Regions from separate parts of the Streptomyces sp. NPDC104307 genome, predicted to be linked through region 2. Evidence: riboswitches for the same ligand, from Rfam matches in the RefSeq annotation. Region 2 holds a riboswitch; the other holds the start of a gene.
The links. A riboswitch is a leader RNA that binds a small molecule or an ion and turns the genes downstream of it on or off. The one in region 2 is predicted to bind cyclic di-AMP.

Region 1 (8,766 bases), on a different contig from region 2:
ACGTACGCCTTGAAGGCGGCATCCCGGTCCTTCGCCTCTTTCACGTCACGCGCGCCCATGGACTTGCCTCGGGCGATCACGTAGATCAGGACGCCCAGATACGGCAGCACCAGGGCGAGGATCAGCCAGCCCGCCTTGGCCCATCCACCCAGGTCGTGGCTGCGGAAGATGTCCATGATCACGCGGAAGAGGAGGAACAGCCACATGATCCAGAGAAAGAACCAGAGCATGGTCCAGAAGAGGTTGAGCAAGGGGTAGTCGTCCATCGTCCACTCCAGGGAGCCGCGTCGAATGGGTGAATACGAAATAATTCATACCATTGCATTTCGGACTTCGCGCGGCGGATCCGTGCGCGGTCCCTGGCGGGGTGCCGAGTGACGTGGCGGGCTACTTCTCCGGTACGGAGGCGGAGATGGCGGCCGGTGCGGGTGCGGGTGCCGGTGCGGGTGCGTCGGCCGCGTGAGTTGACTCGACCGGCTCGGCGGGCGCGGCGGCCGCTGACGTCGAGAGCACGGCGGCCGTCGCCGTCGCCGCCTCCGCGCGTGCTGCCGAGGAGACCTTGCGGTGGTGCGCGAGTATTCCGATGAAACCTGCGAGGAACCCGCTGACCAGGCCGGATACCGCGTGGTTGACCGCGTTGACGGATTCGCTGTCCGGCACTCCGATGATCGCGTAGTTGACTCCCGCGCTCATCACCGCTCCGATCACTCCGCCGATCACGCCGCTGATGACGGCCCCGCGCAGCGGTGTCGCCGGAGTGGCCGCAGGGGTGGAATCGGAGGCAGAGGCAGAGGCGGAAGCGAGCGGTGCGGTCATCGGCGGAGGCCCTCCAGACAGGCTGCGATGAGAGACCGGGAGCAGCTTGCGGGCACGGTGAAACGCGCGCTCCGGGGTCTGCTCGCACGGGCAGCCCACCGGTCCGGGGGGATGCAGCAGATACCTTGCGGCAGAACACGGGTCCCCCGCAACACCTTCTCGATTTCGCCACGTTGAGGTTCCCGGCGCGGTCGGCGAAGAACCGGGTCGGGCGGCGGGAAGCGCGGGGTGGTCATGAGTGCGTCGAACATGCCGTAGAGTTGTGTTTACCGACGCGGGGTGGAGCAGCTCGGTAGCTCGCTGGGCTCATAACCCAGAGGTCGCAGGTTCAAATCCTGTCCCCGCTACTGAAGAATCAGGCCCGGCACGCATAGCGCGTGCCGGGCCTGATTCGTTTCCGTACGTGCCGCGCCGCGCGCGTCATCCCATTGGCCGTCGAGCGCTGGCCCCGCGACCGTGTTCCGGGAAGTCTGGGGGTGGTGCGCGGTACCGTCCGCGGCCCTGAGCGCACCGGGCAGGAGAGCAAAGGTGGGGAAGCGGGAGCAGCGGCGGGGGAGGCGCACCTATGAGGTCCGCAACCGCCGGCTCGTCCGGGCACTGCCCGGGGTCATGCTCATCGGCGGGTTGCTGTTCGACTTCTTCACTCCGCCCGCCTTCACCGCCGTTCCACTGTTCGCCGCGGCCCCGCTGATCGCCGCGCCGTTCTTCTCGCGGGCCGGCACGATCCGGATCGGGGCCGGTGCGCTGCTGTGCGTGGCCGCGCTGCGGCTGTACAGCGGAACGCTGATCCGGGTCGTGCCGTTCATCGAGCTGCTCACCGTCCTCACCGTCTCGGTCCTCGCGGTCTACATCAACGGGGTCGTCCGGCGCGGCAACGAGCAGCTGGCCTCCGCCCGGGTCATCGCGGCGACCGCCATGCGCGCGGTGCTGCCGACGCCGTCCGACCGGATCGGCGGGCTGTACGTGGCCGCGCGGTACGAGGCGGCGCAGGCGGACGAGTTCGTCGGCGGTGACCTGTTCTCGGTCACGGACACCCCGTACGGGGTGCGGCTGGTCGTCGGGGACGTGCGCGGCAAGGGGCTGGACGCGGTGGAGGCGGTGGCGGTGATCATCGGGGCGTTCCGGGAGGCGGCCGAGCAGGAGCGGTCACTGGAGGGGGTGGCCCAGCGGCTGGAGCGCGCGCTGGCCCGGGAGTCGAGCAGGCGCGGCGGGCTCGACGCGGTGGAGGGGTTCGTCACCGCCGCGCTGGCGGAGATCCCACAGGGCTCCAGCCGGGTGCGCGTGGTCAACCGCGGCCACCCCGAACCGCTGCTGCTGCACTCGGACGGGGCGCTGGAGCAGCTGCGGCCCTCGCTGCCCGCGCTGCCCCTGGGGATGGACCTGGGCGTGTGGCCGGACCGCTCCGACGAGTGGGAGCTGCCCGCCGGGTCGACGCTGCTCCTCTATACGGACGGCCTCTCCGAGGCACGCGACGCCGACGGGGTCTTCTATGACCCCGCCGAGCGGCTGCGCGGACGGATCTTCCCGGGGCCGGAGGAGCTGCTGTCGGCGCTGACCGATGACGTACGGCTGCACACCGGCGGGGTGACGACCGATGACATGGCCCTGCTCGCGGTCGCGCGCCCGACCGAGGGGCAGCCGGACCGGCGCACGACCGTGAAGATCGTGGGACTGGGCGGCGGAGCCGGGTGAAGGTGAGTGCGGCCCGGTGAAGCCGAGTGTGGCCCGGTGAAGCCCGGTGAACCTGGACGGAGCTGGGTGAAGGTGAGGGGGCGGACGGGGGGAGTGTGGATGGATGTGGGGAGCGGGGGGCGGCCGATGCCACCGTGCGTAACCGTAAGGAATCCCTCCGCATAACGTTTGACGCAACGTCAGAAAACGGCTAACGGTTGAGGGGCGATCAACTCGCCCGATTCCAACCGGTTGTGTCCCGTAAAGTCCAGGCCAAGGATCGGAACGATCAGTTGGAACGGCTTGGAATCGGGCCCGTGTGTCTATTAACGTTCGATAACGCAGCGCGGTTGTCCCAGCCGCCGTCAGTGGCGGCACCGTGCGCGAGCGCCGAATTCCGCAAGGGAACCGGGGAACCACCTACATGGGGTGAATCGGGCATCTCTGTCTCGTTGAGAGGCGGAGGGACCCGTAGGAGACCTTCCTGCTCCGAACCCGTCAGCTAACCCGGTAGGCGAGAAGGAAGGAAAGGAGCGCGCCCCAGTGGCGTCCAACAAGCCTGCCCCCGAAGCCCCCTACCGGTTCGCCCCCGAACACGGAAACGACTTCGGAACCGGGCCCGGTGCCGCTTACGGCGCCACCCACGGAACCGATCACGGCGCGATCCGCGGAACCGCTTACGGAACCGATCACGGGGCCGACTACGGAACCGCTTACGGGACCGATCGGGGCAGCGAGTTCGGGACCGAGTTCGGCAACGGCCTCCGCGCCGGCGAGGACGGCTCCGACCGGGCGTGGGAGGAATGGAACCCCACGGAGGAGTCCATCCGCCCCGTGCGCGGCAAGCACCGCGTCGCCAAGCAGCGCAATGGGCTCGCCCGTAGCTCCACCGTTCTCGGCGTCGGCGTCATCGCGGCCGTCGGCGCGGGTGGCATGGCCTCCGCCCAGAGCAAGCCGCCCGTGTCTATCTCTCTTCCCGACGCCATCTCGGACAAACTTCCCGAGGCCAAGTCCCTGCCCGGCGTCGGCGCGTTGTTCTCGGGTGAGTCCGAGGCGGAGAAGACCGAGGTCGCGACCGCCGCCGCCCCGCTGACGACGGCCGGCATCACCACCACAGAGGCCGAGCAGGGGACGACGGACGCCGGCGAGGCGCTCCGCGCCCGCATCCTCCAGCAGGCCGAGCAGCAGCAGGACTCCGCCGACGCCGAGGCCAAGGCGGCCGAGGAGAAGGCCGCGGCGGAGAAGGCCGCCGCAGAGGCGAAGAAGCAGCAGGACGCCGCTGAGGCCAAGGTCGCCGCCGCGAAGAAGAAGGCCGCGGAAGAGGCGAAGAAGAAGGCGGAAGCGGTGCGGCTCGCCAAGCTCGCCGCCAGCTACGCCATCCCCACCTCCTCGTACACGATCACCTCGACCTTCGGCGAGGCCGGTTCGATGTGGTCCTCCGGCTACCACACGGGCCTCGACTTCGCGGCGCCGACCGGTACCCCGATCAAGGCCATCCACAGCGGCACCATCAAGTCCGCCGGCTGGTCCGGCGCGTACGGCTACCGCACGGTCCTGGAGCTTGAGGACGGTACGGAGCTGTGGTTCTGCCACCAGTCCTCGATCGGCGTCAGCGTCGGCCAGCAGGTCACCACCGGGGACACCATCGGACGCGTGGGCGCGACCGGCAACGTGACCGGCCCGCACCTGCACCTTGAGGTCCACACCCCGGACGGCACCGGCATCGACCCGATGCCGTGGCTGCGCGCCCGTGGCCTGACGGTCTGAGTCCACCGAAGTCCACGTCCACCGAACCCCGGCAGTCCTGACGCTCACCCCCCGACGTCAGGGCTGCCGGTCTTCGCCTGTTCCGGTCTGTTCCGCCGGACCGGGCCGTGGCGTACGGGTGTAGGGCCTGTCCGGCGGATCATGGCCGGGGGCGCGGCGTCTGGCACGGCACCTCGCCGCGTTGCCGAAACGCCCCAATAGCTCCGCTATCGAGACGCTCCGGCGCCTTGCGATGCACCGCACCAGACGCCGCGCCCTATCCGACCCTGACCCGCCGGACAGGCCCTAGCTGTAGTCGCCATGGAATAGCGCGTGCGGTGCGGTGGGTTGTTCCATCCATGACTTCTCTCCGCACACTCGGTTCCTCCGACCTCCAGGTCTCCACGCTCTCCCTCGGCGGCAACGTCTTCGGCTGGACCGCCGACGAGGCGCAGTCCTTCGCCGTTCTCGACGCGTACACGGCGGGCGGCGGCAACTTCGTCGACACGGCCGACGCGTACTCCTCCTGGATCCCCGGCAACGTGGGCGGCGAGTCGGAGACCCTCATCGGCAAGTGGTTCGCCGCGCGGGGCAACCGGTCCGACGTCGTCCTGGCCACCAAGGTCGGCTCCCACCCCGAGTACAAGGGGCTCGCCGCCGCCACCATCAAGGCCGGGGCGGAGGAGTCGCTGCGCCGGCTCGGCACGGACTACATCGACCTCTACTACACGCACCACGACGACGAGACCGTCCCCGTCGAGGAGATCATCACCGCCCTCGACCAGTTGGTGAAGGAGGGCAAGGTCCGCGAGATCGCCGCCTCCAACATCAGCCCAGCACGGCTCCGCGCCTCGCTGGACTTCTCCGAGCGCGAGGGCCTGGCCCGTTACGTCGCGCTCCAGCCGCACTACAACCTCGTCTCGCGCGACACCTACGAGGGCGAGCTCCAGGACCTGAGCGCAGAGGCCGGGATCGCCGCCGTCCCGTACTTCGCCCTCGCCTCCGGGTTCCTGACCGGCAAGTACCGCGCGGGTACGACCGTGGACAGTGCCCGCGCCGGTGGCGCCGCCCAGCACCTGGAGACGGAGCGCGGCCAGAAGGTCCTCACCGCGCTCGACGCGATCGCGCGGGAGCGGGACGCCGAGATCGCCACGGTGGCACTGGCCTGGCTGGCCTCCCGGCCGACCGTGGTCTCACCGATCGCCTCCGCCCGTACGGTCGAACAGCTTCCCGCGCTGCTGGCCGTCGACGATCTGCGGCTGACGGACCAGGAGCAGACCGCCCTCACCGAGGCGTCCGCCTAGGACGAGGACTGCGGCCCGCCGCCGTACTGCTGCTGCTGCCCGTACGGCTGCTGCCCGTACGGCTGTTGCCCGTACTGCTCTTGTCCGTAAGGCTGTTGTCCGTACTGCTGTGGGCTGTAGAGCTGCGGGTTGTAGGGCTGTTGGCCGTACGGGTAGGCGGGGTCGGGCTGTTGCCCGTACGGGGCCGGGCCCGGGTGCGGGGCGGGGCTGCCGTACGGCTGGTACGGGCCGTACCCCGGGTGCGCGCCGGGCCCGGCCCCGTACGGACCGTGCGCCGGGCGTATGTGCCGGGGGCGGAGGCGGCCCGTCGCCTGCGCGGCGTACGCCAGGGCGGGTCCGGCGACCTCGCGGCGTTGCCACAGGTGGTGCAGCAGCTCCAGCTCGCGTTCGGCCAGATCCGGGCCGGCGGTGCCGCGGCGGGCCTGCCGGCGCAGAAACGCCAGTGACGTCGCGAACGACTCGTACTCGGCGACCGCGCGTGCCGCCGCCTTCCCGCGGGCCTTGGCCTCGGCCTTCGCCTGGGCGCCGACCACACTGCTGACCTGGGCGCTGATCTGGGCACTGATCTGGGCGTGGGTGGCGGCCGGCGCCGGTACGTAGCCCTGGTGGCCGTACGGGCTGTAGGGGCCGCCCCTCGCTGCCGCCGCCTGCCACCGCCGTGCCGTGTCCCTGGCCATGCCGCGGGCCCGCATCGACGACAGGGCGAGCGGCTCCGTGGGAGCGAGCCAGCCGGCCGCGGCGTAGGCGGGCAGCTCGATGGCCAGGGTGCGCAGCTCGCGCAGCCGGGACCAGATCGCCAGCCAGGTCACCAGGCCGAACGCGGGCACCATGAACACGCCGTACACCACGTAGAAGCCGTACGGGCCGAACGTCGCGGAGCCGTTCCACAGGGCGTGCATGCCCATCGCGAGGACCAGGCCGAGGAACGGCAGCGCGATGCGGCGGAACCGCTGGTGGCGTGCGCTGCTCGCGGCGATCCCGAAGCCGATGCCGGTCATGACGGTAAAGAGCGGATGCGCGAACGGCGACATCACCGCCCGGACGAAGAACGTCGCGACGGTCACCGAGGCGAACCCCGAGCCCAGCTGCTGGTCCTCGCCGAAGGCGTTGCCCAGATAGAGGATGTTCTCGGTGAAGGCGAAGCCCGTCGCGGCGAATCCGGCGACGACCAGTCCGTCGACGATCCCGTTGAAGTCCCGTCTTCGGAACAGGAAGAGCAGCAGCACGGCCGCGCCCTTGGCGCTCTCCTCGACGACGGGCGCTATGACGGTGGCGCCCAGCGTGTCCGCGCTGCCCGGGTCGGCGGTGGCGGTGGCGATCCACTGGGTCGCGAAGGAGTTCGCGAGGATCGCGACGAGCGCGGCCGCGCAGGCACCCCAGGCGAAGGCGAACAGCATGTTGCGCCACGGGCCCGGTTCGACCCGGTCCAGCCAGCGGAACGCCGTCATCAGCAGCGGGACCGGCAGCACCGCGAGGCCCAGCCCGACGAGGAACCCCTGAGTGCCCGTCTGGTCCCGGACCAGCGCGAGGATCACCAGACCGCAGAGGGCCAGCAAGGTGAAGACGGCGACGACGCGGAGCGTCCTGCTCCGCCACAGCATGCCGACGCGGCGCGGCCGGTAACGCCACTGGCCCCGCTCTGGCACGGCAGCCAGGATCTCGCCGACCCGCTGCTCCTCAAGCACCGGGACGGCCGGCTGCGACTGCCGCTGCTGCGGAACAGAACCGTCGGACACCCCATGACCCTAACGAGGAGCACTGACAACGGCCATGGCGTATCCACCCGTCGGGAAGCGTCGGCGCGGGTCGTCGGGGCGGGTCGTCGGCGCGGCTCGTCGGCGCGGCTCGTCGGGGCGGGTCGTCGGCGCGGCTCGTCGGCGCGGTTCGTCGGGGCGGTGGAGGAAGCGATCAGTGGCGGGCGAAGAGCAGGTCGTGCACGACGTGGCCCTTGTCCAGGCCCTGTCCCTCGAACCGGGTCAGCGGCCGGAACTCGGGCCGTGGCGCGTAACCGCCGTCCGCCGCCGTGTTCTCGAAGCGGGGGTGCGCGGTCAGCACCTCCAGCATCTGCTCGGCGTACGGCTCCCAGTCGGTCGCGCAGTGCAGGACCGCTCCGGGCTTCAGCCGCTGTGCCACCAGGTCGAGGAACTCCGGCTGGATCAGCCGGCGCTTGTGGTGGCGGGACTTGGGCCACGGGTCGGGGAAGTAGACGCGGAGCCCGTCCAGCGAGTCCGGCGTCAGCATCTCGCGCAGCAGGATGATCGCGTCACCGTTGGCGACCCGGATGTTGGACATGCCGTTCCGGTCCGCGAGACGGAGCAGATTGCCCTGGCCCGGGGTGTGCACGTCGACGGCGAGGATGCCGGTCCCCGGATCGTCGGCGGCCATCTGTGCGGTGGCCTCGCCCATTCCGAAGCCGATCTCCAGGACCACCGGCAGCCCGTCGAACAGCTCGGGCAGATCGAGGACGCGCAGCCCGTCGATGTCCAGTCCCCACTTCGGCCAGAGCCGCTCCAGGGCGTCCTGCTGGCCGGGCGAGACCCGGCTGCGGCGCGGCTGGAAGCTGCGGATCCGGCGCTCGTGGTGCGAACCTGCGGGATCGGCCGCCGGGCCGCCGGGGAAGCGGGGCGCCTGACGCAGCCTGCGCTGGCGGTCCAGGGCCGCCGCGCGCAGCTCGTCCGGGATTCCGGCGGTGGCGGACGCGCCGGGCGCGGTCGCCGTCGATTCGGCTCCGGGCGCGGCCGCAGTCGGCTCTGTTCCGGCCGCGTCGGCTGTCGGGTCTGCTCCGGGCGCGTCCGCTGTCGGTTCGGCTCCGGGCGCGGCGCCGCCGGGCGTCGTGGGGGAGGGGTTCATGGGCTCAGACACAATGCCCTGATTCTACGGCGGGCGGCTTCCACCCCGTCCCCTCTGCCCGTAGGAGCGCCCTGCGCGCCACCTCGCGTCCGATGGGCAGCGACGCCGTGGCGGCGGGCGACGGCGCGTTCAGCACGTGCACGGTGTGCGGGGCCTCGCGGATCAGGAAATCGTCCACCAGGGTGCCGTCCCTGAGGACCGCCTGCGCTCTGACCCCGGCCGGGGCGGGCCGCAGATCGGCCTCCGTGACCTCGGGCAGCAGCCGCCGCACCGCCGTCGTGAAGGCGTGCTTCGACAGTGAGCGGTGCACCTCGCCCACCCCGTACCGCCAGTGTCTGCGCGCTATCCGCCAGGAGCCGGGCCAGCTCAGCGTGTCCAT
Region 2 (8,766 bases):
CTGACCTGGCTGCCGATGCCTGGTATGGCCGGGGCTAGGGTGCGGAACCATGCGTGTACTCATCGATGTCTTCGTCGCTCTTCACATCATCGGAATCGCCGCCCTGCTGGGAGGTTTCCTCACCCAGATGAAGGCGATGAGCGCGGGGACGGCCCGGTTCGTCCCGGGGATGCTGCACGGCGCGCTGACCATGCTGGTCACCGGAATCGCCCTGGTCGGGCTCGACCAGGCCGACGACCACCCCGTGAACAACGTCAAGATCGGCATCAAGCTGCTGATCCTCGTCGTCATCCTCGGGCTGGTCTACGTCAAGCGGGACGAGGAGAAGGTCGAGAAGGGCCTCTTCGCGGCGGTGGGCGGACTGACGATGGTGAACATCTTCATCGCCACGCTCTGGACCTGAGCGCCCGGGGCCCGAGCGCCCGGGGGCCCGGTCCGCCGGACAGGTCCTAGCCGGGGCGCACGCTCCCGTAGATCGGCATGTAGTAGATCGACTCCTCGCGCACATTGGCCCCCGGCTTCGGTGCGTGGATCATCATGCCGTCGCCCTTGTAGATCCCGACGTGGCTGATGTCGTCGTAGAAGAAGACCAGGTCCCCGGGCTGAAGGTCCGCCGTGGCGATCCGGGTGCCGACGTTCACCTGGTCCCAGGTGGTCCGGGGCAGCGAGACACCTGCGGAGCGCCAGGCCGCCTGGGTCAGCCCCGAGCAGTCGTACGAGGACGGGCCGGTCGCCCCCCAGACGTACGGCTTGCCGATCTGGGCCCTGGCGAACGCGAGGACCTTCCCGGCTTTCGTCGTCGCGCTGCTGTCCGAACCGGAACTGGTGCCGGAACCGGTGTCGGAACCGGTGCCTGAGCCCGAACCCGTGCCCGTACCGGAGCCCGTGCCGCTGTCGCTGCCGGCCTCCTTGGCCTTGCGCTCGGCCTCCGCCTTCGCGGCCGCCTGCTTTTTCGCCAGCTCCTTGGCCTTGCGCGCGGCCTCGGCCTTCTTCTTCTCCTCCAGCTCGGCCAGCCGCGCCTTCTCCTGCGCGGTCAGCTTCGACAGCAGCGTGCGCGCCTCTGTCAGCTTGTTCTGCACGTTCTGCTTGCTGGTGCGCAGCTTGGTCTGCGACGCGGTGAGCGTCTCCAGGCTCGTCACCGCCTCCGCCCGCTTCTTCGACGCCTCCGCCTGCTTCGTACGGAAGTCCGTGACGGCCTGCTGCTGGTTGGTGGCCATCCGGTTCATCAGGTGGGTCTGGTCGAAGAACGACTGCGGGTCGTTGGCCAGGAAGAAGGTGGCGGTCGGCGCGAGCGCGCCGTCGCGGTACTGGGCGGCCGCGTAGTTCCCGAGCGTGCGGCGGGCGTCGTTCAGCTTGTCGGCCCGCTTGGCGATGTCGTCCAGCAACCCGTCCACCTTGGTGCGCTGCGCGGCGGACGCCTCTTTCGCCTCGTCGTAGTGCTGGGTCGCGGTGCCCGCCTGCCGGTAGAGGTCGTCGACCTTCTTCTGGACGTCCTCGATGCTGGGCTTCGGGGCCGGGGCCGCCAGCGCGCTCTGCGTGGACAGCAGGGTCACGGAGGCGAGTGCGGCCGTCGTGAACCCGATGGCGGGGGCGGTGCTGCGCACCCGGGGGCGCGGTTTGCGATGCGATGCCAAGACCGGCATTTCCTTCCGTGGACCGCCTACCAGGTTAGCTGTCGGGTTCGGGCGGAACGGAAGGCTGCCCTACGGTCCTGGTGGGGGATGCGGACCGATTCACCCCGGTGCTGCGTGTGGGTCCCCGGTTCCGGACCCCGTACGGGCGGCCCGGATTCGGCGTGGACGCCCGCTCGGCGTGGTTCGCCTCGGGGGTACGGCCGTCCGAACGAGCACGCTAGCCAACTCATGGTGCCGCTGTGAAGGTTGATGTTCGATATGCCCGATACATTTTCGTGACCTTGCGGAACCCGCGCCGCACGGCCGGGCGCGGCGCGCCATTTTCCTACGCAGGGTGGTCCGGGCATCGCCGTCTGTGGCTCCGGAGGGACGGGTTCTGCCATGCGGGCCCGGGGTGTCAGTAGGGCCGCCTAGACTCTGACAGCGATGAGCAGCCTCTTTGACGACAGTTTCCTGGCCGGCCTCCAGCACACGGAGGACGGGCCCCCGCCGCCCCCCGAGGACTCCGCACCCGAAGCGGTGCCGGAGGACCTCTTCGGAGGCGTGTTCGACGGGCCCCCGCCGCCCCGCGACGCGTACTACCGCGACGGGGCCCACCGCCCGGTCATCGACGCCGCCGCGCTGCTCGACGGGCTGAACACCGAGCAGCGCGCCGCCGTCGTGCACGCGGGCTCCCCGCTGCTCATCGTCGCCGGGGCCGGTTCGGGCAAGACCCGGGTACTGACGCACCGCATCGCCCACCTGCTGGCCGAGCGCGGGGTGCACCCCGGCCAGATCCTGGCGATCACCTTCACCAACAAGGCCGCCGGCGAGATGAAGGAGCGCGTCGAGCAGCTCGTCGGCCCCCGCGCCAACGCCATGTGGGTCATGACCTTCCACAGCGCGTGCGTCCGGATCCTGCGCCGCGAGTCGAAGAAGCTCGGCTTCACCTCCTCGTTCTCGATCTACGACGCGGCGGACTCCAAGCGGCTGATGGCCCTGGTCTGCCGCGATCTCGACCTCGACCCGAAGCGCTTCCCGCCGAAGTCGTTCACGGCCAAGGTCTCGAACCTCAAGAACGAGCTGATCGACGAGGAGACCTTCGCCGGACAGGCCACGGACGGTTTCGAGAAGACCCTCGCCCAGGCCTACGCGATGTACCAGTCCCGGCTGCGCGAGGCCAACGCGCTGGATTTCGACGACATCATCATGACGACGGTGCACCTGCTCCAGGCCTTCCCCGACGTCGCCGAGCACTACCGCCGCCGCTTCCGGCACGTCCTGGTCGACGAGTACCAGGACACCAACCACGCCCAGTACACACTCGTACGGGAGCTGGTCGGCCCGTCCGGCGCCGCCGACGCCCCCGGCGAACTGTGCGTCGTCGGTGACGCCGACCAGTCGATCTACGCCTTCCGGGGCGCCACGATCCGCAACATCCTCCAGTTCGAGGAGGACTACCCGGACGCGACCACGATCCTGCTGGAGCAGAACTACCGCTCCACCCAGACGATCCTGTCCGCCGCCAACGCCGTCATCGAGCGCAACGAGAGCCGCCGCCCGAAGAACCTCTGGACCAACGCCGGCTCCGGCACCCGGATCACCGGCTACGTCGCGGACACCGAGCACGACGAGGCGCAGTTCGTCGCGGACGAGATCGACCGGCTGACCGACGCGGGCGACGCCAAGGCGGGCGACGTCGCGATCTTCTACCGGACGAACGCGCAGTCCCGTGTCTTCGAGGAGATCTTCATCCGGGTCGGCCTGCCCTACAAGGTCGTCGGCGGGGTGCGCTTCTACGAGCGCAAGGAGGTCAGGGACGTCCTGGCCTACCTCCGGGTGCTGTCCAACCCGGAGGACACCGTCCCGCTGCGCCGCATCCTGAACGTGCCCAAGCGCGGCATCGGAGACCGGGCGGAGGCGATGATCGACGCCCTGTCGATGCGCGAGAAGATCACCTTCCCGCAGGCGCTGCGCCGCGTCGACGAGGCGTACGGCATGGCCGCCCGCTCCGCCAACGCCGTCAAGCGGTTCAACACGCTGATGGAGGAGCTGCGCACGATCGTCGAGTCGGGCGCGGGCCCGGCCGTGGTGCTGGAGGCCGTCATGGAGCGGACCGGCTACCTGGCCGAGCTCCAGGCCTCCACCGACCCGCAGGACGAGACCCGGATCGAGAACCTCCAGGAGCTCGCCTCCGTGGCGCTCGAATTCGAGCAGGACCGGGGCGAGGAGGAGGGGTCGGGAACGCTCGCCGAGTTCCTGGAGCGGGTCGCGCTCGTCGCCGACTCCGACCAGATCCCCGACGAGGACACCGACGGCTCCGGAGTCGTCACGCTGATGACCCTGCACACGGCGAAGGGCCTCGAATTCCCGGTGGTCTTCCTGACCGGCATGGAGGACGGCGTCTTCCCGCACATGCGCGCGCTGGGCCAGGTCAAGGAGCTGGAGGAGGAGCGCCGGCTCGCCTATGTCGGCATCACCCGCGCCCGCGAGCGGCTCTATCTGACCCGGGCGTCGATGCGCAGCGCGTGGGGCCAGCCCTCGTACAACCCGCCGTCGCGGTTCCTGGAGGAGATCCCGGAGCAGCACCTGGAGTGGAAGCGCAAGGGCCCGATGGCGGCTCCGGCGGGACCGACGTCGGGCATCACCTCATCGCTGTCCGCGTCCCGTTCGCGCTCCGGTCCCTCGGGCTTCGCGACCCGGCGGACGTCGGACAAGCCGACGATCACGCTGGTGGTCGGTGACCGGGTCACGCACGACCAGTTCGGTCTGGGCACGGTGACGGCGGTCGACGGCATCGGTGACCAGGCGAAGGCCACGGTCGACTTCGGGGACGAGCGGCCGAAGAAGCTGCTGCTGCGGTACGCCCCGGTCCAGAAGCTGTAGCGGGGCGTACCGGTCCGGCCCGGTACCTTCGGGATCCTTCTGGAGGCGGGCCGGATCAGGTCGGGTCGATGTTGTGGCTGCGGAGCCAGGGCAGCGGGTCGACGGCCGCGCCGCCGCCGGGCCGCACCTCGAAGTGCATGTGCGGGCCGGTCGAGTTGCCGGAGCTCCCGGAGTGCGCGATCACGTCTCCGGCCTTGACGTGGCCCGAGCGGATCCGGGTGCTGCTGAGGTGGCAGTACCAGGTCTCGGTGCCGTCGGCCATCGTGACGATGGCCATGTTGCCGTAGGCGGTGTTGTACTGCGTACGGATGGTGCCGTCGGTCGCCGCCATCACCGGGGTCCCGTACTGGACGGGGAAGTCGATGCCCGTGTGCACGGACATCCAGTTGACGCCCGCCTGGCCGAAGTACGCGCTGAGTCCGTGTTCCTTGACCGGCATGACGTACTTGGGGCGCAGGGCCTCCTTGCGGGCGGCCTCCTCCTCGCGCTTCTTCTTCTCTGCGGCCTGCCGCTCTTTCAGGTCGATGCGCTCCTGGGTGCGGCTGGCGCGGCCGGCGAAGTTCTCCGCGTCGGCGCTGAGGTTGGCGAGCTGGGTGTCCAGCTTGTTGTTCGCGGCCACCGGCTTGACCGTGCCGGGGTCCGCGGCCGCCATCGTCGTGGTGTCGTCCCTCTTCTCCTCGCCGCCACCCATGCCGCCCACGGAAGCTGCGGCGATACCCGCCACGCTCATCACGCAGGCGGAGGGGACGGCGATGGTGAGGAGGGCGGAGCGCTTGGCGGGCGAACGCCTGCGGCTGCGGCTGCCACCGCGGGAGACCTGACGGCCTGCGGGGTGGTGGGCCTCCGGCTCCGGGTCCGCCTCGGGGAGGCTGAACTCGGAGGTCTCGGAGGTCTCGGAGGCCCCGGGGGTCGTCGGCACGGCCTGGGCGGGCTCGTACGTCCCGTACGCCTCAGGCGTCTCGTACGGTTCGTACGTCTCGTACGTCTCGTACGGATGCTGCCGTGTCTGTTCGGGCTCGTGCGATGCCGTCAGATTTTGCGGCGTCTGCTGCGCGTGCTCGGGCGTGGCGCCGGTGTTCCAGGCGGTGGCGTCGTACGCGCCGGAGTCGTATCCCGCCGTGTCGGTGGTTGACCACTGGCCGTTCGCGTACCAGCCGGAGGTGTCCCACTGGCCGGAGGAGTCGGGGGCGCCGCCCTGTGCGGGGATGTTCGCGTGGGCCTCTGCTGTCGCCCAGGTGCCGGTGGTGCCGTACTGCTGCGGGGCCGCGTCGTACTGCGGGGCCGCTTCGTACTGGGGGTGCTGCTGGAAGTGGGGGGTGTAGGCCGCGTAGTCGGCGGCGTGGTCGTACGTGGCGGTGCGGTGTGCGCCGGTGTCCCACTGGGTGGTGTCGTACTGGCCGCTGTGACCGGCCTGGCCGGTGTCGTACGGGGCGGCGTAACCGGCCGTGGTGTCGTACGGGCCGTCATAACCGCTGGGGAGGGAGCCGAAGAGCGGGTCGTCGTCGAAACCGCTCATGGAGTGGCTGTCGTATCCGACATACCCGGCGTGGGGGTGCTGGTCGTTCACCAACTTCTCTCTCGCCTCGGCAGCAGGACCTTGGGTCCGGGGCCCGTGGGGGACCTCGGGGGAAAGCAGTGGCCGCGACTGTACCCGGCGGTACGCGACGCCGACAATCTTCCACGGCTCGCGGGCGATCAGGAATCGGGCAATCGGCTGTCTTTCGACGGACCGCTCACACAGCCTTGGCTCTATGTTCGACATCCGTTCTATTTCCGGGCTCCTGTGCGTCGAGTGCCTGACGGACCCCGGCGGCCACGGCCGGGTGCACGGGCAGCGCGAGATGGCCGATCCCGCTGACGCGGACGTTGGTCGCGTCGAGGTCGGGATGGTCGACGCAGGCCGCCTCGGCAGGGACGATGACCCGGTCCAGCTCGCTCCAGAAGCTGATGAACCGGGTGCGGCACCCGGGTGCCGGAAGCCGGAGCTCCTCGATCGGCGCAGAGCCGCCGCGCATCTGGCGCACGATCGGGAGGGCGCCGGCCAGCGGAGCGACAGCGGTGCCGGAGTGCGGCGTGCCGAGCGTGACCAGGGTGCGGACCCGCTGGTCACCGCCGAGTCGCTGTACGTAGTAGCGCGCTATCAGGCCGCCCAGGCTGTGCCCGACGATGTCGACCTCGCGGTGTCCGGTGCGGGCGCAGATCTCTTCGACGTGGCGGCCGAGGAGCTCGGCGGCGGTGCGGATGTCGCAGGTCAGCGGGGAGTAGTTGAGCGACTCCAGATGCCGCCAGCCGTGCCGGGCCAGCGAGCGGCGCAGCAGCACGAAGACCGAGCGGTTGTCGATGAAACCGTGCAGGAGCACGACGGGAGGCCGGTCCGGACGGCCGATGTGCCGGGTGTTTCCGCTGCTTCCGGCGTGTGCGCCGGGCAGGGCCGTGGACCCCGGAGGCGCGGGGGCCGGTTCGGCGGCCGGGCGTGGCGGAGGGCGCCGCTCGCCGGCGATGCCGGTGGGGTAGATCAGCGCGTGTCCGGCGAGCACCACGAGTTCCAGCGCGGTCGCTCTCAGCAGTGCGGACGACAGCCAGGCGTTGCGCGGGCCCGTCCGGCGCGGCAGTAGGGGAAGAAAAGGCAGGGTCTTCATTGACCGACCTCCTGCTTCCGGCACCCGGGGAGCGGCGGCTCCCGCCCCGTATGCCCTCGTGGGGCGCCGTGTCGGACGTCCGGGCGGCGGTTCACCGTCCGGGACCCGCCGCCCGCCGTGCCTTCCGGATCACCTTCGGTGACCGGCCGGTGGGGCGGTCGGTGAGCCGTACCACCGTGCCGTGCGGCTGACGGCACGGTGGTACGACGACCTCGTGCGGCTCCCCCGGCGGTCGGTCCCGCACGGCAGGTGTGCCGCGTGCTGCGGGAAACGGCGCCCGGTGAACATGTCCCACGTGTGATTTCCCCCTCCCCGCCCACCGCGAAACAGCGGCTTGCGGGATGCTGTGGATAACGTTCGTTCACATCCCCGGCCTTTCAGGGGCGGGAGACGCGTGTGGAGGCAGTGATGGGTGTGACCGGTCCGATCCGAGTGGTGGTGGCCAAACCGGGCCTCGACGGCCATGACCGAGGGGCCAAGGTGATCGCGCGGGCACTGCGCGACGCCGGTATGGAGGTCATCTACACGGGGCTCCACCAGACTCCCGAGCAGATCGTGGACACCGCGATCCAGGAGGACGCCGACGCGATCGGACTCTCGATCCTCTCCGGAGCGCACAACACGCTCTTCGCGAAGGTCATCGCCCTGTTGAAGGAGCGCGAGGCCGAGGACATCAAGGTCTTCGGCGGCGGCATCATTCCGGAGGCGGACATCGCACCGCTCAAGGAGCAGGGGGTCGCGGAGATTTTCACTCCGGGTGCGACGACGGTCGAGATCGTCTCCTGGGTCAACGCGAACGTCCGTCAGCCGGCGGAGGCCTGATCCCGCCCGGTGCCAGCTCCGCGTCCATCGCCGCGCGGAGCCGCAGGGTGGAGACCAGCCGCTGGAACGCCTCCGACCAGTAGCCGTTCGCGCCGGGGGAGGCGTCCGCCGGTTCGTCGGGGGTCGTGGTGAGGACCTCCAGGCGGTCGGCCTCCGCCGGATTCAGGCAGCGCTCCGCGAGGCCCATCACTCCGCTGAAGCTCCACGGGTAGCTGCCGGCGTCCCGGGCGATGTCGAGGGCGTCGACGACGGAGCGGCCGAGCGGCTCCGCCCAGGGGGTCGGGCAGACCCCCAGCAGCTGGAACGCCTCCGACAGTCCGTGCGCGGCGATGAACTCGGCGACCCAGGCGGCCCGTTCGGCGGCGGGCAGCACGATCAGGAGCTTCGACCGCTCGGCGAGCGAGGCCGTGCCCGGACCGTTCGACGGCGGTGTAGAGGGGGCGCCGAGCAGCGCCCGCGCCCACTCCGGGTCCCGCTGCCGGGCGGCGGCCCGGCACCAGGCCGCGTGCAGCTCCTCGCTCCAGCCGTCGGCCACGGGAAGCGCGACGATCTCCCGCGCCTCGCGGCCGCCGAACCGGGCCGGCCAGATCGAGAGCGGCGACGACTCCACCAACTGGCCGAGCCACCACGACCGTTCGCCCCGCCCGGTCGGCGGGAGCGCCACCACGCCGTCGCGCTGCATCGCCGCATCGCACTCGTGTGGGGCCTCCACGGCGACGGAAGGGCCGGTACCGGTGAGTCCGGGGCTCACGCAGGACAGGGCGCGGTCCGCCATCCGGCGGGCGAGCGCGGAGCCGGGCAGCGCG

Region 1: linked by a shared signal. The riboswitch ahead of ACZ601_RS21015 (M23 family metallopeptidase) and the one ahead of ACZ601_RS32760 (C40 family peptidase) in region 2 are both predicted to bind cyclic di-AMP.

The regions. Positions count from the first base shown of each region.
Region 1 is NZ_JBVJMU010000007.1:348,195-356,960, forward strand. Features, by position in the region: gene ACZ601_RS20995 (SHOCT domain-containing protein) at 1-266, opposite strand, end outside; gene ACZ601_RS21000 (hypothetical protein) at 388-816, opposite strand; tRNA gene ACZ601_RS21005 (tRNA-Met) at 1,090-1,163, shown strand; gene ACZ601_RS21010 (PP2C family protein-serine/threonine phosphatase) at 1,345-2,508, shown strand; cyclic di-AMP (ydaO/yuaA leader) riboswitch at 2,866-3,019, shown strand; gene ACZ601_RS21015 (M23 family metallopeptidase) at 3,031-4,254, shown strand; gene ACZ601_RS21020 (aldo/keto reductase) at 4,593-5,537, shown strand; gene ACZ601_RS21025 (PrsW family intramembrane metalloprotease) at 5,534-7,273, opposite strand; gene trmB (tRNA (guanosine(46)-N7)-methyltransferase TrmB) at 7,446-8,387, opposite strand; gene lhgO (L-2-hydroxyglutarate oxidase) at 8,392-8,766, opposite strand, start outside.
Region 2 is NZ_JBVJMU010000018.1:137,363-146,128, reverse strand. Features, by position in the region: gene ACZ601_RS32765 (hypothetical protein) at 50-403, shown strand; gene ACZ601_RS32760 (C40 family peptidase) at 450-1,643, opposite strand; cyclic di-AMP (ydaO/yuaA leader) riboswitch at 1,642-1,806, opposite strand; gene pcrA (DNA helicase PcrA) at 2,061-4,499, shown strand; gene ACZ601_RS32750 (M23 family metallopeptidase) at 4,555-6,066, opposite strand; gene ACZ601_RS32745 (esterase/lipase family protein) at 6,233-7,138, opposite strand; gene ACZ601_RS32740 (cobalamin B12-binding domain-containing protein) at 7,547-7,960, shown strand; gene ACZ601_RS32735 (DUF5691 domain-containing protein) at 7,926-8,766, opposite strand, start outside.